DNA from 3 places in the Paenibacillus sp. BIC5C1 genome. Region 1 is predicted to be linked to each of the others. Evidence: a T-box and tRNA genes for the amino acid it is inferred to sense, from the RefSeq annotation. Region 1 holds a T-box; the other regions hold tRNA genes.

Region 1 (9,844 bases):
TTGTGGGAAGGGCTTTAAACCTGACTGCAGAACAATTGGCGTACCTGGTATCAATTGACCTGTTAACCTGTGGTATCGCGACATGGCTTCAGGCACGCAAAGGGAAGTATTTGGGAATTGGCTTGCCAGCGGTTCTTGGAAGCTCATTTGTTGCTGTGACTCCGATGATTGCGATTGGATCACAATATGGAATTCCAGCCATTTACGGTTCCATCATAGCAGCAGGCATATTCATCGTTATATGTGCTGTCTTCTTTAGTAAAATTGTCAAGCTGTTCCCTCCCGTCGTGATTGGAACAGTTGTAACCATTATTGGTTTGGCATTGATTCCAACGGGCATCAAAAACATGGCAGGCGGGGCAAACAGCGAAAATTTCGGAAGCTTAGATAATCTGGCTCTCTCATTCGGGGTATTGCTTTTTATTCTGGTGCTGAATCGATATGCTCGCGGCTTTGTCAAATCCCTTGCGGTTCTCCTCGGTATTATTGTGGGTACCCTCGTGGCTGCCCTCATGGGAAAAGTGAATTTCAGTTCTGTACAGGAAGCCTCCTGGTTCCATTTGCCCCAGCCCTTTTACTTTGGATGGCCTACCTTCGAAATCGGTCCGATCATTACCATGATTATTGTCGGCACGGTTGTCATTATTGAGTCTACAGGTGTGTTTATGGCCTTGAGCAAAATCTGTGATCAACCAATTAATGAAAAGGATCTGGCACGAGGATACCGCGCAGAAGGTCTGGCATTTGTGCTTGGTGGCATCTTCAATGCTTTTCCTTATAACACATTTGCCCAGAATGTCGGTTTGGTTCAGCTCTCCAAAGTGAAAACAACCAATGTGGTTGTTGCAGCCGGAGGTATTCTGATTTTTCTCGGACTCATCCCCAAAGTTGCGGCATTCGCAACGATTATCCCCAGCGCGGTACTCGGAGGGGCAACGGTGGTTCTGTTCGGCATGGTGGTCTCATCTGGGGTTAAAATGCTGCAACATGTGGATTTCAGCAAGCAATCCAATCTGTTAATCGTTGCTTGTTCGGTTTCACTCGGTCTTGGCGTCACGGCTGTGCCTGATCTGTTTGCCCAGCTGCCTCAAAGTATCCGCATTATTGTTGGTGATGGTATTATCACAGGCAGTCTGTGCGCCATTCTGCTCAATATCTTCTTTAATCTCGGATTCAAAAAAGAGAGTCTGCCCGTACAGCCCGCACAGGCTCAAGAAGCACATACGTAAGATTGTCTGATTAACTGGCATACGATCTGGATAAAAGGAACAGACCCAAGATGATATTGAATGAGGTGGAATGATCGGAATGACTCCCCTCGCCAATGAATCTCTTGGGTCTTTATGCTGGGTAAACTGCAGAGTCTTTAGAGTAAAATCGGATATTTTTATTCAACATACCCTGGAAGCTTTTTTACCAGTGATAAGTTCGAAAAGTTTGGCAGATTTCTCCTTAGTTAATTGAACATAAGCAGGTTTGCTTTCAGTGCTCATAACCCCTTGAAACTTAAACGGCGCCCAGGGTATGAAAGTTACAACAGGATGAATGCAAAAGGGAGATAAATATGCTAAAGTTTCATCATGAACATGCCACATGTTCTTTCCGTTGAATTTCCATGCGACTACATAAATGAGCATTGGTTCACAAGGCTAGAATAAACGAAGGGATATCCTGATATCGCTTGGTTACAGAAAAGGAGTTGTGATCACATGCAACAAGATACACGAATAGAAGGATGGCATTTCGATAACAGTTATGCACGTTTGCCGCAGACCTTTTTCACGGTTCAGGGAGCGGTACCCGTTCAATCACCGAAGATGATCATCTTCAATTCATCGCTTGCAGCCAGCCTGGGACTGAATGTGGAGGTTCTCAACAGTGATGAAGGAGCGGAGGTGTTTGCAGGCAACCTGATACCGAAAGGTGCCGAGCCTCTGGCTCAGGCCTATGCGGGTCATCAATTCGGTAATTTTAACATGCTTGGTGATGGACGTGCTTTACTGCTGGGAGAACAGATCACGCCACAAGGCGAGCGAGTGGATATTCAGCTGAAAGGATCGGGAAGAACACCATACTCTCGCGGAGGGGATGGACGTGCTGCCGTGGGGCCCATGCTGCGTGAGTATATTATTAGTGAAGCGATGCATGCACTCGGCATTCCTACAACGCGAAGTCTGGCGGTCGTATCTACTGGAGAAAACATTACACGAGAAACAGAGCGACCTGGTGCAATCCTGACGCGAGTGGCTTCAAGTCATCTACGTGTGGCAACCTTCCAATACGCAGCCAGTGGTGCATCAACGAATGATCTCCGGGCACTGGCTGATTATACGATAGAACGGCATTTTCCTGAAATCTCCTCACCGGATAACCGTTATCTTCAGTTGCTTCAGGAAGTCATCCGGCGGCAGGCTTCACTTATTGCTAAGTGGCAGCAGGTTGGTTTCATTCATGGCGTAATGAATACGGATAATATGTCCATCTGCGGTGAAACCATCGATTATGGGCCGTGTGCATTTATGGATGCCTACAATCCAGCGACGGTATTTAGCTCGATCGACACGCAAGGTCGGTATGCTTATGGAAATCAACCGTATATTGGCGGCTGGAATCTGGCTCGGTTTGCCGAGACACTTCTGCCACTGCTGCATGAGGATGAAGAACAGGCTGTACAAATCGCCCAGGATGCTATTGCACAATTCTCAGAATTGTATCATCACCACTGGCTCTCGGGAATGCGGAGCAAGCTGGGCTTGTTTAATGAAGAGGCTGAGGATGAAGCGCTAATCAGGGATCTTCTTGAACTGATGGAGAAGCATAGTGCAGATTATACGAATACGTTTCTCGCACTTACCTTTGATACGGTTAAGGGAGCTCCCTTGTTCGACACTTCTGAGTTTGCGGAATGGAATGAGCGTCGCCAGGCAAGATTAGGCAGACAGCAGGAAGGGAAAGAAGAATCGCAACGATTGATGAAATCGAACAATCCGGCGGTGATTCCTCGTAATCATCGGGTGGAAGAAGCACTGGACCAAGCGGAGAATCACGGAAATCTTAGTGTGATGGAAAAGCTTCTCGCTGTCCTATCAAACCCATTTGCACATTCTCCCGAACAGGCTGAGTACGCGGAACTGCCTACGCAATGCGATACCTCCTACCGGACTTTTTGTGGAACCTGAATTGAACATTTGTTATGAAGAGGCTGCCATTGGCAGCTTTTTCATTAACATGTCAAAAGGAGATTTTATGCCCAACATACTAAGTAAACCAGATATTGCAAAAACTCTTTTTCAGTTGCTTGAACAGACATCCTTCGGCAGGCAGCAGACAGAGAACTATATTAACCGTTTGTTTGAGAGCTTTAAATGGGAAGGCGTTCCATATGTAGAGAGTGAAGATGATGCATATATAGTTCGTATATACGAGCGTGGCATGGTCATGCTGGAAAAAAGAATGAAAGAGACGGAAGAAGTAATTTACTGGCTGCTGGAGGATATCATTTTTACGGCGGCGCATGTGGAATTGCTGAAACGATATGGTGTGGATAATAAACAGACACACTTGAATTACACAAACGCAGTGACACAAGAATTGACCCAAAGTGTTGAGAAGGCTTTCCAACAGCTTGGTGATCCTTACTTGTATTGGCATCAGACGGGTAAACGGCAGGATCTGGAGAGGTTGGAACCAAGGAAGAAGAGGTAATGCATACTTGCCCTTGCAATGATATTAACGTTCGGCTATACTGGCTATAAATTGAATACATGAATTACGTTGATAGAGCGCAGTAGCGGCTTTGTCCCTGTTACAGAAAGTCAGGGGTTGATGGAACCTGATACATACAAGGGCTGCGAATTACACTCTGGAGTACTTGGGTAATGCCAAGCGGAATGGCAAACGATATTTTGCTTAAAGCGGTATGGACAGCGTGTGAGCTGTTGTCTGTGCAAGTTGGGTGGTACCACGGTTATGATAATCGTCCCTATGTCTATTGAAGACAAGGCGGCGATTTTTTTGTGTCCAAAAAAAGCCTCACCCGGTGTAGCTGCTTGTGAATTAACGTAGATCATGGCCTAATACCAATGCATAGAGAAGGGGTTGTTTGTGATGAATATTATTGATGAACTGAAGTGGCGCGATGCCATTAACCAACAGACGGATGCGGAGGGTCTGCGTGAGCTGACCGAGACAACGTCGGTTTCCTTGTACTGCGGGGTTGACCCTACCGGAGACAGCATGCACATCGGACATTTGATTCCGTTCATGATGCTGAAACGTTTCCAACTGGCTGGCCACCGTCCAGTGATTCTGATTGGTGGGGCAACAGGTACTATTGGTGATCCAAGTGGTCGTCAATCGGAACGTTCCCTGCAAACGTTGGAAGAAGTACAGGCCAATGTGGACGCTCTGACTGCACAAATGAAAAAGCTGTTTGTAACGGATGGCGACAATCAGGTACGTATGGTCAACAACTACGACTGGACACACAAAATCAATGTGATTGAATTTTTGCGTGACTACGGCAAAAACTTTAACCTCAACACGATGCTGGCTAAAGATGTGGTTGCAAGCAGACTGGAAGACGGAATATCGTTTACCGAATTTTCCTACCAGATTCTCCAATCGCTCGATTACCTGCACCTGTTCCAACATGAGGATGTACAGCTGCAAATCGGGGGTTCCGATCAATGGGGCAACATTACAAGCGGTCTAGACCTGATCCGTAAAAAAGAAGGACCAGAAGCCAAAGCTTATGGTCTGACGATCCCGCTTATGCTCAAAGCAGATGGAACGAAATTCGGTAAATCTGCGGGCGGGGCTATCTGGCTTGATCCGAATAAAACGACTCCATTCGAATTCTACCAATTCTGGGCGAATACGGATGACCGTGATGTAATCAAATACCTGAAATACTTCACGTTCCTTAGCAAAGATGAGATTGAAGCTTTGGCTGAGAAGGTAGAAACGGAGCCGCACAAGCGTGAAGCACAAAAGGCACTTGCTGAAGAAATGACGAAATTTGTTCATGGCGACGAAATGCTGGAGCAGGCAAAGCGCATTACTGCAGCACTGTTCAGCGGAGACATTCGGTCGCTTACAGCGGACGAAATCGAGCAGGGGTTTAAAGAAATGCCGACCTTCGAAACCGATGGTGAAGCGAAAAATATTGTAGACTGGCTTGTGGATCTTGGTCTGGAGCCATCCAAACGTCAGGCGCGTGAGGATGTCACCAAAGGAGCCATCTCCATGAATGGTGAGAAAGTGATAGAGCTGGAATTCACGGTCTCTGCAGAGCACGCCATCGGTGGTAAATTCATCATTATCCGCAAAGGCAAGAAAAACTACAGTCTGGTTAAATTGAAGTAGTCATAGGAGTGCAGTATGAAGCTTGGGAAGATCGTAGAGAAAGTTGTATCTTCCCAAGCAACACAAAAAAAGGACCGTCCCCAATCATGTCATTGACATCATGGAGATGGTCCTTTTCTACATGCCATCCGCAAATGGCTTATTAGTTATTCATTTATTGATTCACAATCGCTGTGATCTCTTCATCCAGATCCAGTCTTACATTCTCACGGTAAGCCCGAATGTCGTATTCACTGTGCAGGTAGCGCAGGATCGCTTCGATCATGTTAGATTCAACCAGGTACTGACTGCGGCCTTGAATCCAGACTTCAGCCGAATAACCCGTATCTTCTTCCCAGCTCAGTTCCACGTTGACATCGGTTGGGCGAACACCCTTGCGTTCAGCCATGTGAATACAGATCGCGTTTACAATTTCATCCATGCTCAGAACCATAGAGATTAGTACCGTCCGTTTCTGTTACGGTCATCATCTTCACGATCATTACGGCGGTCATAACGACCATCTGCAGCTGGTTTACGACGATTCGTAATGGCTCTGAACAGGGCCATTGCTAGCATCACGATCAGCATAATTGCAGCTACGTTTACGAGCAATCCAAGAATGTTACCCAGAGCGCCCATGCCACCGAACAATCCGCCGAACATCATACCAGCAAGACCGCCCAGCATCATACCTTTCATAAATCCACCGCCACCGCCGAAGAATCCGCCACGGTTGGTAGTAGCTGCTCCATTGCTGGAGTTATTATTTGTATTTGATTTGCTCACATTACTGTTGGAATCGGATTTCTTAGGAGTGTTGGTATAGCTTTTTGTTCCCGATTTGAAACCGCCACCACGTCTAGCGTCAGCAGAATCCGGATTTGCGACTCCGACTGTTGCGAACAGCAATGTAAAGGCCATGAAAACCATCATGAGATGTTTAATTCCGAATTTTTTCTTCATTGTAAAGATCGTAACCCCCCGATTAATTTGTTTGATTCGCCCAAAAATGGGCCTTACTCAAGTAATACGGTCAACTTGCAGGAACGTTTCAAATTTTGTTTATTTTTCTGAAATACTTGGACAAGGGTCCTGAATTGCGGCTTGGCCATCGAGTAGTTGGGTTACCCAGTTACACCATTCGATGCCTGTTTGTGCGTTCATTAACCCTTTTTGTACCAGAATGTAACTTCCGAATTCCCGGCTGCCTACTCGCAAATTATCCTGAGGGATACGGGACTTCAAATCCTCGAAATAACGGATGCGTTCCATAAACCAGTTTTTGCGCTCATTCAGAATGCGTCTCATGCTTCCGTCTTCCGCAATGCCGACACATAAAATGCGTAGATTGAACTCGTCGCGCGTAACCGGAGCGGTAACGGGAGTGATCATCCATCCCAGCAGTTTTTCAATACCTTTCTCCGTGACTGCATACATTTTCTTGTCTGGTTTGTCAGACTGTTGTACCCAGCGGGAGGCTAAAAGCTCATCGTTTTCCATTTTGGAGAGGAGGGGATAGATCTGACTGTGTTTGGCCTGCCAATGTGGCTGAATTCTCAGCATTAGATCATAACCTGATGACTCCTCGCGGGTAAGAAGCCCGAGCAATCCGTAGGAAAGTATGTTCATGCACATGTCTCCTTAATATTAGGGCTGGGTCAGCGAAAACAATGCAAATTGTTCTCATTGACCGCTTTCATAAAAGTGTACACTGAAACTGTATGGTTTGACAACCTGACAGAACAACTGCCTCAATTTAGACAAAAAAAGAGTGCGGACCCTGAGGTCCGCACCCAAAACCATTTAGAGAGATGTCTATTGCGCATACCCATCTGCGACAAGATCAAGTTCGCCCGTGTAGGAGTCGATGACCATACCGTGAACGGGTACATTGGGTGGAAGCAATGGATGTTTCTTGATTACGTCCACAGTACCTTTTACCCCTTCTTCAACACTGTCAAACCCACGCAGCCACTTTTGTAAACGTATGCCCGAGTTCTCCAATGTGCTCATGACTTCCTCGGAAACACCCCGTTCAACCATATGTCCAATCATGGTCTCCGCGTGCAGGGAGGCCATACCGCATTCCGTATGTCCAACAACCAGTACTTCATCGGCACCAAGCTCATAGATGGCTACGAGAACACTACGCATAACAGACCCGAAAGGTTGAGAAATGATTGCGCCAGCGTTTTTGATGATTTTCACATCGCCATTTTTCAGGTTCATGGCCTTGGGCAGCATTTCCACCAGACGAGTGTCCATACAAGTGATGATGACCATCTTTTTGGTTGGAAACTTGCCTGCCGTATACTTTTCGTATTCTTTAGTCTCGACAAATGATTTGTTGTAAGCCAGAATCTCTTGAATGTTGTTCATGTCTATTGCCTCCTGTTATCCAATACGATGAGCACGGCCACTTGCATCAAATGCAGCTTGTCCTACGCCCTTTGGTTTTTTATTATACTACGGTCAGCAAATTGCATTATTCCTCGGTTTGGAGGAATAATGCAATTTGCATCTGTTAAAAGTTGATTATACGCATTGCAAAAAGTATCATCAATAGGGAGTCCAATATTTTTTTTGAAGAGGTGAACATTAACCATGGAACAACAAACACAGGAACAGCTGGAATCCTTCCGTAATCTGGCTCGCAAAATTAAGAGTTATCATGAAGCCATTGGTTTGCTTCACTGGGATTTGCGCACAGGTGCTCCCAAAAAAGGTGTCCCGACACGTTCGGAAACACTTGGCATGCTGTCGACCGAAGCATTCAAACTGCAAACCTCGGCTGACATGAAATCCTACCTGGATACATTAACAACACCAGCGGTGTTGGAACAGCTGGAAGATATCGATCGTCGTCAGGTGGAAGATTGCCAGAAAGAATATAATCGCAGTCAGTCCGTACCACCGGAAAAAGTACAAGCCTATACTGTACTTACCGCCAAATCGGAAACAGCTTGGGAAGATGCCAAACATAATAGCGATTTTGCAGGTTTCTCGCCCTACCTCACCGATATTGTAAAGCTAAAACAAGAGTTTATTGACTACTGGGGTGTGAAAGATACGCGTTATGATACCCTTCTGGACATGTATGAGCCTGAACTGACGGTAGAGAAGGTGGATGCGGTATTTGCCCGGCTCAAAGCCCGTTTGGTACCCCTGCAAGAGAAGATCAACGCGTCGGCCAACAAGCCAGAGACAGAGTTCCTGAACCAGTTGTTTGACAAGGATCAACAGGAAAAATTCAGTCTGTTTATTCTGGGACAAATGGGTTACGACTTTGAAGCCGGCAGACTCGATGAGAGTGTTCACCCATTTGCAACGGGCCTGAATCCAGGAGATGTGCGGATCACGACAAATTATTTGCAGGATGATGTGACGAGTGCGGTCTTCAGTTCTCTACACGAAGGCGGACACGCCCTGTATGAGCAAAATATTGACGACAGCCTGGCTGGTACCCTTCTTGCCGAAGGAACGTCGATGGGTATCCACGAATCCCAGTCGCGTCTTTGGGAAAATATGATTGGCCGCAGTCTTCCGTTCTGGACACGATATTATAAAGATCTGCAGCAGCACTTCCCACAATTAAACGAGGTTGAGCTGGAAGAATTTTATCGGGCAATTAACCGAGTTGAAAGCTCTCTGATCCGGATTGAAGCTGATGAGCTGACGTACAATCTGCACATCATCATTCGTTATGAAATTGAGAAAATGCTCTTTAACGAAGGTCTGGAAGTTAAGGAACTGCCGGAAACCTGGAATGCTAAATACAAGGAATATCTTGGTGTTGTGCCGCCGAATGATGGTCTGGGTGTGCTTCAGGATGTTCACTGGTCGGGTGGAGACTTTGGTTACTTCGCATCATACTCGCTCGGCAATATGTATGCTGCACAGATTCTACATACACTGCGCAAAGAAATGCCGGAGTTCGATGCCTATATCGCCGAAGGTAACCTGATTCCCATCAAGGAATGGTTGACTGACAAAATTTATCGTTATGGCAAAAGCCGTACACCTTCCGAACTGATTGTGGCCGTAACGGGTGAAGAGTTGAACCCGGACTATTTGGCCGATTATCTGGAAGCGAAATATACCGAGATTTACAAGCTGTAGAACAGCTATAACATCATCATCAAACTCTTGAAGAGCGGGGCATCATTGCCTGGCTCTTCTTTTGCATGCAAGTTCTTAACCTTTTGCTGGGCATCAGCATATCCATAGTAGAGAGAACAGCTGAAACCAGTGAAGGAGGGAAATATCATGAAATACACGCCCTGGTTCATCCGGGCCATCGTCATTTTGCTCATTATCATCGTGGCTCTCACCAGCTGCAATAAAGATAAGGATGAGACCAAAATTACGATTGGTGAGGTCACACGTTCAGTGTTTTACGCACCTGAGTATGTGGCCGTGGCCCAAGGTTTTTTTGAGGAACAGGGGCTTGAAGTGGACATTCAGACGACGGCTGGCGGAGACAAAACGATGGCTG
Region 2 (9,844 bases), 3.0 Mb from region 1:
ACATATTCAGCCACAGGCTGTGATCCGACAAAAGAGATCGCTTGAACATCCTTGTGTTCAAGCAGTCCATTCACAACGTCATGCGCACCGTGAACGATATTGAGCACACCGTCCGGAAGCCCTGCTTCCTTGAACAGCTCAGCCAGACGACCTGCCAGCAGCGGTGTGCGCTCGGACGGCTTCAGGACAAAGGTGTTACCGCACGCAATCGCCAGCGGGAACATCCAGCACGGTACCATCATCGGGAAGTTGAAGGGGGTTATTCCCCCAATAACACCGATTGGGTACCGGTACATGCCTGACTCCAGCCCAGTGGCGATGTCAGGCAGCTGTTTGCCCATCATCAGGTTCGGGGCGCCTGCCGCGAATTCGACGCATTCAATGCCACGCTGTACTTCGCCGTAAGCTTCCGCGTAGCTTTTACCGTTCTCCAGCGTAACCAGCCGGGCGAGTTCTTCCCAGTGCTCCACCAGCAGCTGCTGGTAGCGGAACAGAATCCGTGCACGGCGGGGAACTGGTGTGCCGCTCCAGGACGGGAACGCCTCCCTTGCCGTCTGGACGGCCAAATCCACATCCGCCTGTTCAGACAACGGTACGTGTGCAATGACCTCTTCCGTAGCCGGATTCACGACCGGCTCCGTACGGGTTGCCGCCGGGGTCACCCAGGCACCCCCGATCCAGTTTTGAACCATTGTCGCTGTTGCTGACGCTTCCGAAATCCCTTTTCCCATAGCCCTGTCTCCCTTCGCTTATATGTGCGCTCCGTCAATTAACTCCATCCACTCCAAGTACTTCAACACGCTTCAAGACACCGTAATTTCGCCCCGATTGCAGCGTTCGATATAGTCATTCACTTGTTCCACTGTTGGCATCGCATCCGAGCAGCTGTGGCTGGAGATAACGATACATGCTGCCGCACTGCCAAACGCCATGCTGCGTTCAATCGTCCAGCCCTGCATCAACCCATACAGGAATCCCGCCGCGTAGGAATCGCCTGCTCCAAACGTCTTCACCACACGCGCTGGGTAGCTGTCGGCTTGATGAGATAGCCCTTCACCTGTATAAGCAATGGAGCCTTCCTTGCCATGTTTGATGACGACAATTTTAGCGGAAAAGTCGAACCATTTTTGCGCGGTCACCTGATCGCTATGGTCTGGATTATGGTCAAACGTCTCCATCATGTCGAACTCTTCACGGGTGCCCAGGATGATATCGCATTTCTCGGCCGCGAGGTTATAATAGACCGCCGTCTCCTCGGCTGATGTCCATGTGTAAGGACGATAGTCCAGATCAAACACAATGATTGTGCCATGCTTTTTCGCATATGCCAGCGCCTGGAATACCGCTTCACGTGATGGGCTTTGAGCGAGGGCTGTGCCTGAGATCAGCAGCACTTTGGAGTCGGCAATCAGCTCTTCCTGGACCTCTCTCGACTGCAATAGCAGATCAGCCACATGGTCACGATACATTAGAATGTTGCAATCGGTTGGACTTTTGATCTCGGTAAAAGCAAGTCCTGTCACCGCTCCGGTATCGTCCGTTACCACATTTGACGTATCGATTCCGTTCCGCTCCAGATAACTGTTGATGAACCTGCCCATCTGGTCATTCGCGATTTTGCCGATAAATGCCGTTTCCATACCGAGCCTGGACATGCCAATCGTGATATTAGCCGGAGATCCGCCCACATATTTCGTAAAGGTCATCGTCTCTTCCATCGGGCGATTGATCTCATTGGCATTCAAGTCGATGCACAGACGGCCAATCGCGGTGAAATCCATCTTCCTGGAATCAGGAAAGGATACGTAAGTCATTTTATTTGAACCCCTTTCTATGATGGGATTTGAAATGTTACATTCATCAAACTCACACTCATCATCGGGTTTACCTCATGGTACGGCTCTCTCCCGATGGCCATGACTTTATCAGCTGTGCTGGTATAAGGACTCCATATATTGCAACGATCGCCGCGCATACTCATACGGATTATGAATTGCAGGGTCCTGTTCCCCTTCAAGCATCGCCCAGCCATCATACCCCCGTGTAACCAACTCCTGCAGAATCGGTGCAAAATCAATACATCCATCTCCGGGAACCGTAAATACTCCTTTACGAATACAGCCCACAAAATCAGACTGTTCCGCCCGTGCTTCGTCCAGCACTTGAGGACGGATATCTTTCAGATGAATATAGGCAATCCTGTCATAATGCTTACGCAGGAGCGCTAACGGGTCGGCGCCGCCGTAGTAAGCATGACCTGTATCATAGAGCAAATAAACAAGAGATGGGTCAGTCAGTTCCATCAATTTATCGATCTCATCCGGCTGCTCAACAACGGTACCGCCGTGATGATGGTATGTCAGCTTCAACCCGTGCTCACGGGCGATGGCACCTGCTTCGTTCAGCCCCTCAGCAAGGATGTGCCATTCCGATTCACTGAGTCTCAGCACTTCTTTTTCATGCGGTGTCCGCCTTGGATCAAAATGCAGGGAGCCACCTACTTCCGCCGTGCTAATCACCTTGCTGCCCATAGATTGCAGAAACTCCGCGTGTCTGCGATAGCTGTCCAGCTCAGACTGGCGATACGTCAGGTCAGAGAACAATACCGATTTCCACTGGGAAACGAGGCGTATTTTGCGCCTGCCCAGCTCCTCCCGCAATGTGTCTGGATCCGTGGGATATTTGCGTCCCATCTCCGTACCCGTCAGGCCAAGTCGTTGAATGTCATCCAGAATCTGTTCACACGTTGTTGCATCACCATGCTCCTTTACATCCTCTCCAACCCAGTTGATCGGATGAATCCCGAGCTGAAATGGCAGCTTGTTCATGGCTCCACGTCTCCTTTTGTGTTTCAACATTTTCGCATCATTCGATTTAACGCGTGCATTCCCATCTATATTATGCTGATTGAAAGTTACTCTTTGGATTGATGATATGCTCAACTATATGAGTCTAGCTTTGGCACGGTTTGCCTGCATCGCGTTATGAGCTGTTACTACCTTTTCCTCGTTGGATACTTCTGGAACGCCCACATTCCACCATGACTCATATCCACCTGCATTGGTTCCGGGCACGACTGGAATTTCGATCAGTGTAGTCACGGTCTCATTCCGTGCATCTCTGATCGCCTGCTCCAATTGTTCCGTCGTCTCTGCCTTATAGGCTTTGGCTCCAAGGCTGCGGGCATGGGCTGCAAAATCCATAGGCATATAATCCCCGGTCAGTCGCCCGCTCTCCGATTCCCGATAGCGGAACTCGTTGCCGAAACCGTCACTTCCGTGCTCCCGTTGCAAATTATGAATACACTGAAATCCGTTGTTGTTGAATAGTAAAATGGTCATCTTCTTCTGTTCCTGCAAACTCGTCACCAGTTCAGAATGCAGCATTAGGTAACTACCGTCACCCACCATGGCATACACTTCACGATCCGGCTCGGCAAGTGCTGCCCCGAATGCTCCGCTCACCTCATAGCCCATACAGGAGAAGCCATATTCCATGTGGTATGTTTTCGGTGCAGACGCGCGCCATAGACGGTGCAAGTCTCCAGGCAAACTTCCCGCCGCACACACAATGACTGAAGAAGGGTCAATGGTCCGATTAATAACACCAACCGCTGTCGTTTGTGCCAGTCCTGCCTCATGTTTCAGTCCATAGAGTCGATCCACCTCGGTGTTCCACCCATCCCGCAGGTCGGCGATCTTCGATGCTTCGTATCCACTGTGGTACTGCCGTCCCTGTAAAGCCGTTTGCAAAGCTTGCAAACCCTCCCGTGCATCCGCTAAAATCGCTTCCCCACCCAATTTGGCGGCATCCATACCGTTCAGGTTAATATTGATGAAAGCCGCTTCGGGATGCTGAAAAGCAGACCGAGACGCCGTCGTAAAATCCGAGAACCGGGTGCCGACGCCGATTACCACATCCGCTTCTCTGGCAAGCCTGTTGGCAGCCAGCGAGCCGGTCACGCCGATGGCCCCCACATTAAGTGGGTGGTCCCACGCCAAGGCACTCTTGCCAGCCTGCGTCTCGGCAACCGGAATGCCGAATGCCTCGGCGAATTCAGCCAGCTGTGTGGATGCCTCGGCATACAACACGCCGCCGCCTGCTACGATCAGCGGCTTCCTGCCACGGGCAATCTGCTGCGCTGCCCGTTCAATTGCCGCCTGGACCGGAGGACGACGGTCCAGGTAATGCACCTTGCGGGCGAAGAACGATTCAGGGTAATCGTACGCCTCTGCCTGCACATCCTGTGGCAGTGCCAACGTTACCGCCCCCGTCTCCGCCGGGTCCATCAGCACGCGCATCGCCTGTGTGGCAGCAATCATCAGCTGTTCAGGACGCACGATGCGATCCCAGTATTTGCTGACCGCTTTGAACGAATCAGTGGCTGAAATAGTATAATCGCCGCTTACCTCCAGTTGTTGCAGCACGGGATCTGGTTCACGCGTAGCAAAGTTATCACCTGGAAGCAGTAAAACGGGAATACGATTGACCGTTGCCGTTGCCGCTGCGGTAATCATGTTCAGCGCTCCTGGTCCGATGGATGTTGTGCAGGCATAAATCTGTCTACGGTTCTTCTGCTTGGCATAGGCCGCTGCCGTATGTACCATGCCTTGTTCATTTTTACCCTGCATATACGTCAGACTTCCAGAACTACGCTCCAGCGCCTCTCCAATACCAGTTACGTTGCCGTGACCGAAAATGCCGATAACACCTTTCACAAACTTGGTTTCCACCCCATCAACGGAAATATATTGCTGGTCCAGATATCGGAGCAGTGCCTGAGCCATCGTCAGTCTAATGGTTGTCATGGAAAAATCATCTCCCTTCCCTTCACGGGTTAAGCGCTTAATCTAAGTTAAGTTTAAGCGCCTTACCCCTGAAGGTTAAGCGCTTAATTGATATAGTATTACAGGCTGAGGGATTAGGCAAGATATTTTTGTAAGCGTTTTTAAAAATTCAAATAAACATAGCTTTATCACTGCAGTATTGTGTGTTATCCCACTGTTAATAAAGCTATGACCCGATAAGTTACTAACATTGAAGTATATGTCCAAAGGAGACTAAAAAAATGCAAAAAAAAAGAGATGGCAGAAACCATCTCTTTTTTTTGCATTTCTATAAAGCGGGTGATGGGAATCGAACCCACGCTATTAGCTTGGAAGGCTAAAGTTCTACCATTGAACTACACCCGCATGTAAAAATCGGGATGACACGATTTGAACATGCGACCCCCTGGTCCCAAACCAGGTGCTCTACCAAGCTGAGCTACATCCCGTTATCTATACCGGCGAGAGGACTCGAACCTCCACGGTTTCCCACTCGATTTTGAGTCGAGCGCGTCTGCCATTCCGCCACGCCGGCATATGAGGTTATAATGGCGCGCCCTGAGAGATTCGAACTCCCGGCCTTTTGATTCGTAGTCAAACGCTCTATCCAGCTGAGCTAAGGGCGCAAAATATTGGAGCGGAAGACGGGAATCGAACCCGCGACCCTCGCCTTGGCAAGGCGATGCTCTACCGCTGAGCCACTTCCGCATATAAAGGATGCGCGTGGAGGGACTTGAACCCCCACGTCAAAGACGCTAGATCCTAAGTCTAGTGCGTCTGCCAATTCCGCCACACGCGCATATGATGGTGAGTCATGAAGGGCTCGAACCTTCGACACCCTGATTAAAAGTCAGGTGCTCTACCAACTGAGCTAATGACTCAAAAAACTGGTGGAGGATGATGGATTCGAACCACCGAACCCGTACGGGAGCAGATTTACAGTCTGATGCGTTTGGCCGCTTCGCTAATCCTCCAGGATTACATGGTGCCGGCGAGAGGACTTGAACCCCCAACCTACTGATTACAAGTCAGTTGCTCTACCAGTTGAGCTACACCGGCATATTATGTTGTGATAAATGGTGGCTCGGGACGGAATCGAACCGCCGACACGAGGATTTTCAGTCCTCTGCTCTACCGACTGAGCTACCGAGCCACAATGAAGTTTGAATTAATGGCGGAACCGACGGGATACTCTCACTTCGTTCGAGACTGCGAAGCTAATGCTCTCGAAGTGAATGCTCCGACGAACCCAAAAACGGATTCTCATCCCTGAAGCATAATCAAGATGGCGGAACCGACGGGATTCGAACCCGCGATCTCCTGCGTGACAGGCAGGCATGTTAGGCCAACTACACCACGGTTCCAGATCACTTTCTTGAAAGAAAGTATAATTGCGGGGGCAGGATTTGAACCTGCGGCCTTCGGGTTATGAGCCCGACGAGCTACCGGGCTGCTCCACCCCGCGTCGTTATTTAGAATACTATATGGTGGAGGCTGAGGGGATCGAACCCCCGACCCTCTGCTTGTAAGGCAGATGCTCTCCCAGCTGAGCTAAGCCTCCATATATATGACCCGTAGGGGATACTCTCACTTCATTCGAGACTGCGAAGCCTTTGCTAACGAAGTTTATCCTCCGACGAACCTTTGGGATTCTCATCCCTTTTTTAAGCTAATAAATATAGCTATGACCCGTAGGGGATTCGAACCCCTGTTACCTCCGTGAAAGGGAGGTGTCTTAACCCCTTGACCAACGGGCCTTAATGGCTCCCCGAACAGGACTCGAACCTGTGACAACTCGATTAACAGTCGAGTGCTCTACCAACTGAGCTATCAGGGAATGGTGGAGCCAAGCGGGATCGAACCGCTGACCTCCTGCTTGCAAGGCAGGCGCTCTCCCAGCTGAGCTATGGCCCCATACACTGTGTTTTTAAAAATTATATGGTGGGCCCTGGTGGACTCGAACCACCGGCCTCACCCTTATCAGAGGTGCGCTCTAACCAACTGAGCTAAGGGCCCGTATGAAAAATCGAAAAAAAATACCCCAATGGGGTTTCGCTTGGCGGCATCCTACTCTCCCAGGACCCTGCGGTCCAAGTACCATCGGCGCTAGAGGGCTTAACGGTCGTGTTCGGGATGGGTACGTGTGGAACCCCTCCGCCATCGCCACCAAACGCATAGCTTAGCTTACATTTCAGAGATCATTCTCTGAAAACTAGATCCGAAACGAGATTTGCGATTTACAACTTGCATATTGGATAAGCCCTCGACCGATTAGTACTGGTCAGCTCCATGCATTGCTGCACTTCCACCCCCAGCCTATCTACCTCGTCGTCTTCAAGGGGTCTTACATACTGGGAAATCTCATCTTGAGGGGGGCTTCACGCTTAGATGCTTTCAGCGCTTATCCCTTCCGTACATAGCTACCCAGCGGTGCTCCTGGCGGAACAACTGGTACACCAGCGGTACGTCCATCCCGGTCCTCTCGTACTAAGGACAGCTCCTCTCAAATTTCCTACGCCCACGACAGATAGGGACCGAACTGTCTCACGACGTTCTGAACCCAGCTCGCGTACCGCTTTAATGGGCGAACAGCCCAACCCTTGGGACCTACTTCAGCCCCAGGATGCGATGAGCCGACATCGAGGTGCCAAACCTCCCCGTCGATGTGGACTCTTGGGGGAGATAAGCCTGTTATCCCCAGGGTAGCTTTTATCCGTTGAGCGATGGCCCTTCCATGCGGTACCACCGGATCACTAAGCCCGACTTTCGTCCCTGCTCGACTTGTAGGTCTCGCAGTCAAGCTCCCTTATGCCTTTGCACTCTTCGAATGATTTCCAACCATTCTGAGGGAACCTTTGGGCGCCTCCGTTACTCTTTAGGAGGCGACCGCCCCAGTCAAACTGCCCACCTGACACTGTCCCCGCACCGGATTACGGTACCAGGTTAGAACCTAGATACGATCAGGGTGGTATCCCAACGGTGCCTCCACAGAAGCTTGCGCTCCTGCTTCAAAGGCTCCCACCTATCCTGTACAGATCGTACCCAAATTCAATATCAAGCTGCAGTAAAGCTCCATGGGGTCTTTCCGTCTTGTCGCGGGTAACCTGCATCTTCACAGGTATTAAAATTTCACCGGATCTCTCGTTGAGACAGCGCCCAAGTCGTTACGCCATTCGTGCGGGTCAGAATTTACCTGACAAGGAATTTCGCTACCTTAGGACCGTTATAGTTACGGCCGCCGTTTACTGGGGCTTCGGTTCACAGCTTCGGATTGCTCCTAACCGCTCCCCTTAACCTTCCAGCACCGGGCAGGCGTCAGCCCGTATACTTCGCCTTACGGCTTCGCACAGACCTGTGTTTTTGCTAAACAGTCGCTTGGGCCTTTTCACTGCGGCCCCCTCGTGCTATTCACACTACCGGGGCACCCCTTCTCCCGAAGTTACGGGGTCATTTTGCCGAGTTCCTTAACGAGAGTTCTTCCGCGCGCCTTAGAATTCTCTTCTCGCCTACCTGTGTCGGTTTGCGGTACGGGCACCATCACCTGGCTAGAGGCTTTTCTTGGCAGTGTGAGATCATGACCTTCGCTACTATAATTTTCGCTCCCCATTACAGCCCAGCCTTACGATGTGCGGATTTGCCTACACATCAGCCTCACTGCTTAGACGGACATCCATCAGTCCGCGTCACTACCCTGCTGCGTCCCCCCATTGCTCATAACGGCTTACGGTGGTACAGGAATTTCGACCTGTTGTCCTTCGACTACGCCTTTCGGCCTCGCCTTAGGTCCCGACTTACCCTGAGCGGACGAGCCTTCCTCAGGAACCCTTAGGCTTTCGGCGGATCAGATTCTCACTGATCTTTTCGTTACTCATACCGGCATTCTCACTTGTATAATGTCCAGCGCTCCTTACGGTACACCTTCAACCCTTATACAACGCTCCCCTACCCCTGATGCAAAGCATCAAGCCATAGCTTCGGTGGTGTGTTTAGCCCCGTTACATTTTCGGCGCAGAGTCACTCGACCAGTGAGCTATTACGCACTCTTTCAATGGTGGCTGCTTCTAAGCCAACATCCTGGTTGTCTGTGCAACTCCACATCCTTTCCCACTTAACACACACTTGGGGACCTTAGCTGATGGTCTGGGCTGTTTCCCTTTTGACAATGGATCTTAGCACTCACTGTCTGACTCCCGGAAGTAAGTCTATGGCATTCGGAGTTTGACTGAGCTTGGTAACCCTTGCGGGCCCCGCACCCAATCAGTGCTCTACCTCCACGACTCTGTTTTCCGAGGCTAGCCCTAAAGCTATTTCGGGGAGAACCAGCTATCTCCGAGTTCGATTGGAATTTCTCCGCTACCCCCACCTCATCCCCGCACTTTTCAACGTGCGTGGGTTCGGGCCTCCAGTGCGTGTTACCGCACCTTCACCCTGGACAGGGGTAGATCACCCGGTTTCGGGTCTACGTCCACGTACTATGTCGCCCTATTCAGACTCGCTTTCGCTGCGGCTCCGGCTCTTCACCTTAACCTTGCACGGGAACGTAACTCGCCGGTTCATTCTACAAAAGGCACGCCATCACCCCTAAAACGGGCTCTGACTTTTTGTAAGCACACGGTTTCAGGTTCTATTTCACTCCCCTTCCGGGGTGCTTTTCACCTTTCCCTCACGGTACTGCTTCACTATCGGTCGCTAGGAAGTATTTAGCCTTGGCAGATGGTCCTGCCGGATTCATACGGGGTTTCACGTGCCCCGCACTACTCGGGATACATCTCGGAGAGAACAGACTTTCAACTACAGGGCTTTTACCTTCTTTGGCGGGCCTTTCCAGACCTCTTCGTTTAACCGGCTCCTTTGTAACTCCATGTGAGATGTCCCACAACCCCAAAGAGCAAGCTCTCTGGTTTGGGCTTCTCCGCGTTCGCTCGCCGCTACTGACGGAATCACTATTGTTTTCTCTTCCTCAGGGTACTTAGATGTTTCAGTTCCCCTGGTATGCCTCTACATAACCTATGTATTCA
Region 3 (9,844 bases), 1.5 Mb from region 1:
GCATTGCTTTGTGCGTACAATTCATTGTATTGCTCCATTTTTTCCTCGTGGAGGATTTTCTCCTGCAAAGCAAGTTTAGCCAAATGCTCCTCGCCTGCTTTCAGAGCCATGGAAGCTTGTTCTTCCCGTTTGTGTACCATACCTGCTGCCTGATCCGCTTGTTGTTTCATTTGTCTGGTATGGCTTGCATATTGGTGACGAAGCTTCTCGGCTTCACCGATGTCTTGGCGGGTCGAGACCAGAAACTGATCAATCAGTTTAACTGGATCCTGACTTTGCTCCAGATGTTCGTTTAAATTAGCTACGGTAATATCCCGCATTCGACGAAATACACTCATTTTGTCTGTCCTCCTTATCATAATCGTGAAAGCTTAGTAACGGCCACGACGACTGCGATTATTACTCAACATGGAGAATCCGAAGATAATTAACCCAATCGCGATGATCGGTCCGATCAGCCAGGCCAGTTTACCCAGCAGTGAGAGGATACCGATGAAGAGAACAATCCATCCAAGCAGTACATTTCCTCGTTTAACTCCGTAGTATCCAAGTGCAATCATCAGGATCGGAATCAGATAACCCATTAAATGTCCCAGTAGGGGAGTTAACTTTCCGAAGAGGAGAAGTGCACCCAATGCAATCAGTACAATCGCCCAGCCATTTCCTTTATTCCATCTCATAATTATTGTTCACCGCCCTTTCGGTTCATTAATTTGATTTGTGTGTTTGTTTGTTCGTTTGTTTCTTGTTTAACCTTATGTCCTTATTCTAGGGGAAACTGCGACTTTTCAAAACAGACCGTGGACGGTTTTTCATCCTAGACTCAGGTCGGGGATGGGGTTGGACCTTTGACTGTCCCTGGATCAGACCATTGACCACTGTACCGAATAACAGCCTTAGATATCCCTTATTACCCTTCTTCAACGCCGATCCCCCGTGTGAATATGACGTCCATACCTTTTATCTACGTTCCTCTCCGATTGACGTTTCCCATTACATGTTCTAGGAAAGCTAACGACTATTAATCTGAGCGATTACATGATATTCTTTTCCAATTGGATTTTTATTACTTTTTTATCCAAATAAACAAAATTTAGATTGTTCTATATGTAAGCGTTTACTAAAATAGAAAGTGTTACTAATTCAAAAGTCAGGAGTGGACCTGTGCGATCATTCAGCTATCTACATAAGATGATAGTCTTCGGAATCTTGTTAAGTACCCTGCCCATTCTGTTGACGGGAATCGCCGCTTTTATCTATTCTTCGAAACAATCAGAACTGCATCGTGCACAAGCCAATAAACAACTGTTAATCCAAATGCAAACTAATGTAGAGCACAAACTTGCAACCGTAAGTTATATGCTCGATCAGGCCGTTCGGTCACCGGACACGCTCCATTCTCTAACGTCATCCTCATCGATTCAGGGCACCGGCCCTTTGTTTGCTGAGAAGTTACAGACCGAATTCAAGAATATGAGGTCGTGGGAGCCTTTAATGGATATTACGCTCGTAAATCAGACCCAAGACTGGCTTATCGATCATGCTGGCCTATACCTGAATACTGATTTCCCAATGGCTCTGCCTATGAAAGACTTGTTATCGAACACACTCACATCCGGTTGGCAACTTACACCCTCATCCGTGTTTAACAATAATGAGCGCCCGGTGAATTCAGGCTGCATCTACCATATTGCTCTTGCCAGATCGATACCCGATGTAAATGTTTCTTCTGAAGCTGCCCTGATTGCGGGAATTCCGGCATGTTCACTGCAAAAACCACTGGAAGAGGAATCTCCTGAAAGTTCTGCGGCCGGACTGATCATTTTGAATCGTGAACAACGTATCATGGTCCACCCCGATCCCCAATATATTGGTCAGCCATTGGCTGCATCAGGAATATGGGACAGCGATTCGAAGGCCAGCTTTAGTGCATTGTTATCTAAGCGTAGTTTCGCTACCTCCTCAGGTCAACGTGAGGTACGGATTGCAGATACACATTACTCGCTGTCCTACACGCATTCTTCTCTAAAAGGGTGGACCTATATTCTCATTTCACCTACGAATATTCTAACTCACGAGTATGTTCAGATTGGGCTGCACACCATGTATATCAGTGTTGCTATGCTACTGCTTTCCCTGCTGCTCTCTTGGATCGGTTCAAGGCGAATGCATATTCCAATCCGCAAGCTTCTTGCACAGCTCGGTGACAAACGGTTGTCCAAAGGTAATTTTAAAACCAAGTCTATACTTTATATGGATGAATTCGAGCAAATCAGAGCCGGTATTTCTCAGTTATCGGCTTCTCAATCCCAGCTTGAAAGCAAATTAAATCAATATAAGTTGCACATCCGTACTCATTTTCTAATCAACCTGCTTCTGGGCAAAAATGCACCGTCCACTCTCCATGACACACTCAGAGAGAATGGTTATGGTTCACAACTTCAAGAGTGGCAACAAATAGCCGTCATTGCAGTTCAGGCTGAACTTGTGAATCACACCAAATATCATGCCAAGGATCGTGATTTGTTGCTGTTTGCCGTCCAAAACATACTGGAGGAGAGTATTTATGCAGAGCAACAGTTATTCACCGTGGTATATGAACAGGCTGTCGTTACCATTATAGGTACCCCTGAGCAAGATCTTGTTCGTTTTTCACAGCATTTGTATACGTTAACGGAACAACTACAGCAACAGATCAGTGAGATCCTTAGTCTCCAGGTAAGCATTGGCTTCAGTCAGCCCCACGCCTCCCTATTTCATATATCGCAGGCTTATACGGAGGCCCTTGAAGCGCTCAAGCATCGAATGAAACTGGGAGCAGGTATCATCTTTCAATTTGAGACGATCGATAATCGTACCTCACATTGGGCACTGCGATATCCCGAATCACTGGAGTATACGCTGATACAGGCTATCCAAAATGCCGATGAAGCCCTAGCATCCTCTCATCTCCATCAGTTGCTTGAAGTACTCTTTGGCATGGAATGCACACCGGAAGAATATCAGGTAGCACTCACCCGGTTGTTAACACATATTTTGCAGATGATGCAGGAATCCGGTATACGACTGGGACAGATCACCAAAGGCCATGGGTCCATTTTCAATGAACTTCATACTCTGCAGTATGCTGCTGAGGTTGAGCAATGGTTTAACAATCATATCATCATACCGATCATTCTCATTTTGAAAGAAAGACAGTACGCCCAATACCAGCACATATCCGAGAAAATGATTGCCATCATCCAGCAAGAATACGATAAGGATCTGACGTTGGAGGAATGCGCATCCAGACTCCATTACAATTCCAACTACCTAAGCAGTGTGTTCCGCAAAGAGACAGGCTGTGCATTTAGTGAGTATCTGACGAAGTACCGCTTCAGTATAGCTAAAAAGTGGCTCGACGAAAGCGAGTTGACGATCAAGGATATCGCTGCACGGCTTCGTTATAACAATCCACAGAACTTTATCCGTTCTTTTCGAAAATGGGAAGGAATCACGCCCGGACAATATAGGGAACGTAAGCAGAAGCCTGATCTATCCATAAAGCAGTAAACGGCTCTTTGGGGGATGAAGTACTATTTATAGAAGAAGAACGTTTGTTATTCAGGCGAAGAATAAATTGTGTTATATCCGACCATCAAAAAAAGGGAGCAGTTATAACTGCTCCCTTAAAACTTCATCTAAAATGATTACTGCTGGAATAGGTCTACTTTTCCTTGGTACGTACCACTTTCATATTCGGTTGCTCCAATTGAATCAGAATTTTACCAAACTTCCCTCCGCGTGAGAATGTAACCACACCATCTTTGTAAGTGTCTCTGATATATTGTTCAGCCAGGGCAAGAGAACCTTCATCCGTTGGCAGTTCGTGCGTGCTAAGCCATTCCTTAAGCTTATCAACGACTTCCTCAACAGGCATCTCAATATAACTTGTTTCTTTAGTGATTAAGGTGGTGTACGAATAATCTTTCAGGTACAGCAGCTGTTGTATATATCCCATATCTCCAGCGTTGTATGATGGATAGGCTCCTAATACCTCTTTAAGCTCATCTATTAGTGTGTGCTCTCTCGATCCAGCCATCGTGCTAATATAAACATACTTTCGGGCAGTGCTGATCGCCTGTTCAATCGTTTCCCAATTCGACATCGCCGGGCACATGGATGCAAATGCAAAATCATATTTCTTCTCCCAGCCCTTTTCCTGAATCGATATGTCCTCGAACCGCTCTGAAACGATATCAATACTGGATGTAAGGGATGCAGGAATTGTCTCCTTCATTAAGGAAACTAACAGTTCAGATGGCTCTACAGCTATAACGCTCGCTCCTTTAGTTGCAAAAGGAATCGTAAAGATGCCCGATGCTGCTCCAATATCTAATATCGATAAACCGTCAAAACTCACTCCCTGATTTTCAATCCAACCTATGATGCGTTCAGAGCGCTTCTTCCCCTCTTCAGTAAACGAATGTTGATGATATTCTCTAGCCCATCGTTCAAATGCAGATGTCGCGTCAAACGCCGTGCTCTTCATATTGTATTTTGAAACTGTGGACTGATTCTTCCACGCTTCTTCCCACACAAATCGATCAAATAAAATCTCAGAATGCTTGGATACATTTTTTTCTCCAGACACGTTGCTTCACTCCATTTCTTTTATGAAATAAAAATTCACTCGCAAAAAGGATATTATCTTGTTTCAATAAACACCTTTTATACAAATTTAAAAGAGCTTTAATATCCTTAATTAAACTAAAATATTATCAGAGACTTTACACATCTACAATATACTTATTAAAGTCATGCGTCAATACATAAACAAAATAATTATGAGATACCAGAATATCGTGTATTTGCCCTAGCATATGCTGGATTCCCCTGTAAAAATGGTGTTGTTATGACCTACAAGAATCCATTCAGGAGCCCTTCTTTGCTTAATTGCCGCACGTCATCTTTCAATTCGCCAAATAAAAAAGCTCATTAGATTTTGCATCTAATGAGCTTTTTCTTACTTGCTTGAATACCGGCGAGAGGACTCGAACCTCCACGGTTTCCCACTCGATTTTGAGTCGAGCGCGTCTGCCATTCCGCCACGCCGGCATATGATGTTTTTATAAAAATATACTGGAGGCGCCACCCAGATTCGAACTGGGGATAAAGCTTTTGCAGAGCTGTGCCTTACCACTTGGCTATGGCGCCATATTTTGGAGCGGACGACGGGAATCGAACCCGCGACCCTCGCCTTGGCAAGGCGATGCTCTACCGCTGAGCCACGTCCGCATAATGGCTGGGGATATAGGATTTGAACCTATGCATGACGGAGTCAAAGTCCGTTGCCTTACCGCTTGGCTAATCCCCAAAAAAACAAAGGGGCGATCGAGGGGAATTGAACCCCCGAATGCCGGATCCACAAACCGGTGCGTTAACCACTTCGCCACGATCGCCATAATACAATATGTTCTTGAAAGTTAATTGGCAGGGGCAGCAGGAATTGAACCCACACCAACGGTTTTGGAGACCGTTGTTCTACCTTTAAACTATGCCCCTAAAAACTGGTGGAGGATGATGGATTCGAACCACCGAACCCGTACGGGAGCAGATTTACAGTCTGATGCGTTTGGCCACTTCGCTAATCCTCCATAAGTGGTGCCGGCGAGAGGACTTGAACCCCCAACCTACTGATTACAAGTCAGTTGCTCTACCAGTTGAGCTACACCGGCGTATTAAGTTGTGATAAATGGTGGCTCGGGACGGAATCGAACCGCCGACACGAGGATTTTCAGTCCTCTGCTCTACCGACTGAGCTACCGAGCCACAATAAAGTTAATTCTGAAACGTTGCACTTTATCTAGGGCGTTCGGTGCCATATAGCAGATTTAGTGAACAGCTTCCTCATGTAAAGATTAAAATGGCGGAACCGACGGGATTCGAACCCGCGATCTCCTGCGTGACAGGCAGGCATGTTAGGCCAACTACACCACGGTTCCAGATCACTTTCTTCATAGAAAGTATAATTGCGGGGGCAGGATTTGAACCTGCGGCCTTCGGGTTATGAGCCCGACGAGCTACCGGGCTGCTCCACCCCGCGTCGTAATTTAAAAGTTATATGGTGGAGGCTGAGGGGATCGAACCCCCGACCCTCTGCTTGTAAGGCAGATGCTCTCCCAGCTGAGCTAAGCCTCCGAACAACACATTTATGATCTTATCATAAAACTGCTGTGTAAATCAACTTCTTTTTTTGAAGTTAGATATGACCCGTAGGGGATTCGAACCCCTGTTACCTCCGTGAAAGGGAGGTGTCTTAACCCCTTGACCAACGGGCCTTGCTATGGCGGAGAGAGAGGGATTCGAACCCTCGAGACGCTTGTGGCGCCTACACGATTTCCAATCGTGCTCCTTCGGCCAACTCGGACACCTCTCCATATGGCTCCCCGAACAGGGCTCGAACCTGTGACAACTCGATTAACAGTCGAGTGCTCTACCAACTGAGCTATCAGGGAATAATGCTTCAGAGATCATTCTCTGAAAACTAGATCCGAAACGAAATTTGCGATTCATAACCTGCATATTGGATAAGCCCTCGACCGATTAGTACTGGTCAGCTCCATGCATTGCTGCACTTCCACCCCCAGCCTATCTACCTCGTCGTCTTCAAGGGGTCTTACATACTGGGAAATCTCATCTTGAGGGGGGCTTCACGCTTAGATGCTTTCAGCGCTTATCCCGTCCGTACATAGCTACCCAGCGGTGCTCCTGGCGGAACAACTGGTACACCAGCGGTACGTCCATCCCGGTCCTCTCGTACTAAGGACAGCTCCTCTCAAATTTCCTACGCCCACGACAGATAGGGACCGAACTGTCTCACGACGTTCTGAACCCAGCTCGCGTACCGCTTTAATGGGCGAACAGCCCAACCCTTGGGACCTACTTCAGCCCCAGGATGCGATGAGCCGACATCGAGGTGCCAAACCTCCCCGTCGATGTGGACTCTTGGGGGAGATAAGCCTGTTATCCCCAGGGTAGCTTTTATCCGTTGAGCGATGGCCCTTCCATGCGGTACCACCGGATCACTAAGCCCGACTTTCGTCCCTGCTCGACTTGTAGGTCTCGCAGTCAAGCTCCCTTATGCCTTTGCACTCTTCGAATGATTTCCAACCATTCTGAGGGAACCTTTGGGCGCCTCCGTTACTCTTTAGGAGGCGACCGCCCCAGTCAAACTGCCCACCTGACACTGTCCCCGCACCGGATTACGGTACCAGGTTAGAACCTAGATACGATCAGGGTGGTATCCCAACGGTGCCTCCACAGAAGCTTGCGCTCCTGCTTCAAAGGCTCCCACCTATCCTGTACAGATCGTACCCAAATTCAATATCAAGCTGCAGTAAAGCTCCATGGGGTCTTTCCGTCTTGTCGCGGGTAACCTGCATCTTCACAGGTATTAAAATTTCACCGGATCTCTCGTTGAGACAGCGCCCAAGTCGTTACGCCATTCGTGCGGGTCAGAATTTACCTGACAAGGAATTTCGCTACCTTAGGACCGTTATAGTTACGGCCGCCGTTTACTGGGGCTTCGGTTCACAGCTTCGGATTGCTCCTAACCGCTCCCCTTAACCTTCCAGCACCGGGCAGGCGTCAGCCCGTATACTTCGCCTTACGGCTTCGCACAGACCTGTGTTTTTGCTAAACAGTCGCTTGGGCCTTTTCACTGCGGCCCCCTCGTGCTATTCACACTACCGGGGCACCCCTTCTCCCGAAGTTACGGGGTCATTTTGCCGAGTTCCTTAACGAGAGTTCTTCCGCGCGCCTTAGAATTCTCTTCTCGCCTACCTGTGTCGGTTTGCGGTACGGGCACCATCACCTGGCTAGAGGCTTTTCTTGGCAGTGTGAGATCATGACCTTCGCTACTATAATTTTCGCTCCCCATTACAGCCCAGCCTTACGATGTGCGGATTTGCCTACACATCAGCCTCACTGCTTAGACGGACATCCATCAGTCCGCGTCACTACCCTGCTGCGTCCCCCCATTGCTCATAACGGCTTACGGTGGTACAGGAATTTCGACCTGTTGTCCTTCGACTACGCCTTTCGGCCTCGCCTTAGGTCCCGACTTACCCTGAGCGGACGAGCCTTCCTCAGGAACCCTTAGGCTTTCGGCGGATCAGATTCTCACTGATCTTTTCGTTACTCATACCGGCATTCTCACTTGTATAATGTCCAGCGCTCCTTACGGTACACCTTCAACCCTTATACAACGCTCCCCTACCCCTGATGCAAAGCATCAAGCCATAGCTTCGGTGGTGTGTTTAGCCCCGTTACATTTTCGGCGCAGAGTCACTCGACCAGTGAGCTATTACGCACTCTTTCAATGGTGGCTGCTTCTAAGCCAACATCCTGGTTGTCTGTGCAACTCCACATCCTTTCCCACTTAACACACACTTGGGGACCTTAGCTGATGGTCTGGGCTGTTTCCCTTTTGACAATGGATCTTAGCACTCACTGTCTGACTCCCGGAAGTAAGTCTATGGCATTCGGAGTTTGACTGAGCTTGGTAACCCTTGCGGGCCCCGCACCCAATCAGTGCTCTACCTCCACGACTCTGTTTTCCGAGGCTAGCCCTAAAGCTATTTCGGGGAGAACCAGCTATCTCCGAGTTCGATTGGAATTTCTCCGCTACCCCCACCTCATCCCCGCACTTTTCAACGTGCGTGGGTTCGGGCCTCCAGTGCGTGTTACCGCACCTTCACCCTGGACAGGGGTAGATCACCCGGTTTCGGGTCTACGTCCACGTACTATGTCGCCCTATTCAGACTCGCTTTCGCTGCGGCTCCGGCTCTTCACCTTAACCTTGCACGGGAACGTAACTCGCCGGTTCATTCTACAAAAGGCACGCCATCACCCCTAAAACGGGCTCTGACTTTTTGTAAGCACACGGTTTCAGGTTCTATTTCACTCCCCTTCCGGGGTGCTTTTCACCTTTCCCTCACGGTACTGCTTCACTATCGGTCGCTAGGAAGTATTTAGCCTTGGCAGATGGTCCTGCCGGATTCATACGGGGTTTCACGTGCCCCGCACTACTCGGGATACATCTCGGAGAGAGCAGACTTTCAACTACAGGGCTTTTACCTTCTTTGGCGGGCCTTTCCAGACCTCTTCGTTTAACCGGCTCCTTTGTAACTCCATGTGAGATGTCCCACAACCCCAAAGAGCAAGCTCTCTGGTTTGGACTTCTCCGCGTTCGCTCGCCGCTACTGACGGAATCACTATTGTTTTCTCTTCCTCAGGGTACTTAGATGTTTCAGTTCCCCTGGTATGCCTCTACATAACCTATGTATTCAGTTATGAGTAACTGGAAATTACCCCAGCTGGGTTTCCCCATTCGGACACCCCCGGATCAAAGCTTGCTTACAGCTCCCCGAGGCAGTTTCGTTGTTCGCCACGTCCTTCATCGGCTCCTAGCGCCTAGGCATCCTCCGTGTGCTCTTAGTAGCTTAACCATAATTGCTCCGGTTTCGACTGCTCGCTTCCCTTGTTTTGCTTACGCAAAGCCAAAAGTCGCTCCCATTCGATACCATCGCAATGCAGTTTTCACTATTTATTGAAACTTGTTTAACACAAGTTCAGCTTAAAAAGGAATGTTCTAAATCGCAAAATTTCGTTTCGATATCTAGTTTTCAAAGAACAAGCTCCATGCAAAAGCAAGCTGTTTGAGAGTTTGAGCTCTCAAAACTGAGCAACGAGTGAGTAACTAGCCGACCTGTCTAGATTTTGTATTTGAATGTTTCCACTCGGGAAACGATTCTCCATAGAAAGGAGGTGATCCAGCCGCACCTTCCGATACGGCTACCTT

What was found. The T-box of region 1 lies ahead of tyrS (tyrosine--tRNA ligase). A T-box ahead of a tRNA ligase gene usually reads a tRNA of that ligase, here a tRNA-Tyr.
Region 2: it encodes a tRNA-Tyr, which carries the amino acid that the T-box ahead of tyrS (tyrosine--tRNA ligase) is inferred to sense. The anticodon was not compared.
Region 3: it encodes a tRNA-Tyr, which carries the amino acid that the T-box ahead of tyrS (tyrosine--tRNA ligase) is inferred to sense. The anticodon was not compared.

Annotation. Positions count from the first base shown of each region.
Region 1 covers NZ_CP135922.1:4,416,662-4,426,505, reverse strand. Annotated here, with positions in the region: gene RS891_RS19580 (nucleobase:cation symporter-2 family protein) at 1-1,229, shown strand, start outside; gene RS891_RS19575 (protein adenylyltransferase SelO) at 1,710-3,179, shown strand; gene RS891_RS19570 (Imm63 family immunity protein) at 3,247-3,705, shown strand; T-box leader at 3,766-3,987, shown strand; gene tyrS (tyrosine--tRNA ligase) at 4,108-5,367, shown strand; gene RS891_RS19560 (YxcD family protein) at 5,522-5,800, opposite strand; gene RS891_RS19555 (hypothetical protein) at 5,806-6,312, opposite strand; gene RS891_RS19550 (PadR family transcriptional regulator) at 6,412-6,978, opposite strand; gene RS891_RS19545 (beta-class carbonic anhydrase) at 7,165-7,728, opposite strand; gene RS891_RS19540 (carboxypeptidase M32) at 7,954-9,468, shown strand; gene RS891_RS19535 (ABC transporter substrate-binding protein) at 9,616-9,844, shown strand, end outside.
Region 2 covers NZ_CP135922.1:314,509-324,352, reverse strand. Annotated here, with positions in the region: gene RS891_RS01510 (CoA-acylating methylmalonate-semialdehyde dehydrogenase) at 1-731, opposite strand, end outside; gene iolC (5-dehydro-2-deoxygluconokinase) at 804-1,814, opposite strand; gene iolE (myo-inosose-2 dehydratase) at 1,926-2,828, opposite strand; gene iolD (3D-(3,5/4)-trihydroxycyclohexane-1,2-dione acylhydrolase (decyclizing)) at 2,943-4,808, opposite strand; tRNA gene RS891_RS01490 (tRNA-Gly) at 5,122-5,192, opposite strand; tRNA gene RS891_RS01485 (tRNA-Pro) at 5,202-5,275, opposite strand; tRNA gene RS891_RS01480 (tRNA-Leu) at 5,283-5,361, opposite strand; tRNA gene RS891_RS01475 (tRNA-Arg) at 5,376-5,452, opposite strand; tRNA gene RS891_RS01470 (tRNA-Gly) at 5,460-5,534, opposite strand; tRNA gene RS891_RS01465 (tRNA-Leu) at 5,545-5,625, opposite strand; tRNA gene RS891_RS01460 (tRNA-Lys) at 5,632-5,707, opposite strand; tRNA gene RS891_RS01455 (tRNA-Tyr) at 5,715-5,800, opposite strand; tRNA gene RS891_RS01450 (tRNA-Thr) at 5,810-5,885, opposite strand; tRNA gene RS891_RS01445 (tRNA-Phe) at 5,904-5,979, opposite strand; tRNA gene RS891_RS01440 (tRNA-Asp) at 6,113-6,190, opposite strand; tRNA gene RS891_RS01435 (tRNA-Met) at 6,218-6,291, opposite strand; tRNA gene RS891_RS01430 (tRNA-Val) at 6,312-6,387, opposite strand; tRNA gene RS891_RS01425 (tRNA-Glu) at 6,512-6,583, opposite strand; tRNA gene RS891_RS01420 (tRNA-Asn) at 6,588-6,663, opposite strand; tRNA gene RS891_RS01415 (tRNA-Ala) at 6,665-6,740, opposite strand; tRNA gene RS891_RS01410 (tRNA-Ile) at 6,766-6,842, opposite strand; rRNA gene rrf (5S ribosomal RNA) at 6,881-6,997, opposite strand; rRNA gene RS891_RS01400 (23S ribosomal RNA) at 7,078-9,844, opposite strand, start outside.
Region 3 covers NZ_CP135922.1:5,961,648-5,971,491, forward strand. Annotated here, with positions in the region: gene RS891_RS26695 (PspA/IM30 family protein) at 1-338, opposite strand, end outside; gene RS891_RS26700 (LiaF transmembrane domain-containing protein) at 372-680, opposite strand; gene RS891_RS26705 (helix-turn-helix domain-containing protein) at 1,165-3,552, shown strand; gene RS891_RS26710 (class I SAM-dependent methyltransferase) at 3,707-4,633, opposite strand; tRNA gene RS891_RS26715 (tRNA-Leu) at 5,019-5,097, opposite strand; tRNA gene RS891_RS26720 (tRNA-Cys) at 5,123-5,196, opposite strand; tRNA gene RS891_RS26725 (tRNA-Gly) at 5,203-5,277, opposite strand; tRNA gene RS891_RS26730 (tRNA-Gln) at 5,282-5,356, opposite strand; tRNA gene RS891_RS26735 (tRNA-His) at 5,369-5,441, opposite strand; tRNA gene RS891_RS26740 (tRNA-Trp) at 5,471-5,544, opposite strand; tRNA gene RS891_RS26745 (tRNA-Tyr) at 5,551-5,636, opposite strand; tRNA gene RS891_RS26750 (tRNA-Thr) at 5,642-5,717, opposite strand; tRNA gene RS891_RS26755 (tRNA-Phe) at 5,736-5,811, opposite strand; tRNA gene RS891_RS26760 (tRNA-Asp) at 5,907-5,984, opposite strand; tRNA gene RS891_RS26765 (tRNA-Met) at 6,012-6,085, opposite strand; tRNA gene RS891_RS26770 (tRNA-Val) at 6,105-6,180, opposite strand; tRNA gene RS891_RS26775 (tRNA-Glu) at 6,249-6,320, opposite strand; tRNA gene RS891_RS26780 (tRNA-Ser) at 6,327-6,418, opposite strand; tRNA gene RS891_RS26785 (tRNA-Asn) at 6,422-6,497, opposite strand; rRNA gene RS891_RS26790 (23S ribosomal RNA) at 6,566-9,491, opposite strand; rRNA gene RS891_RS26795 (16S ribosomal RNA) at 9,804-9,844, opposite strand, start outside.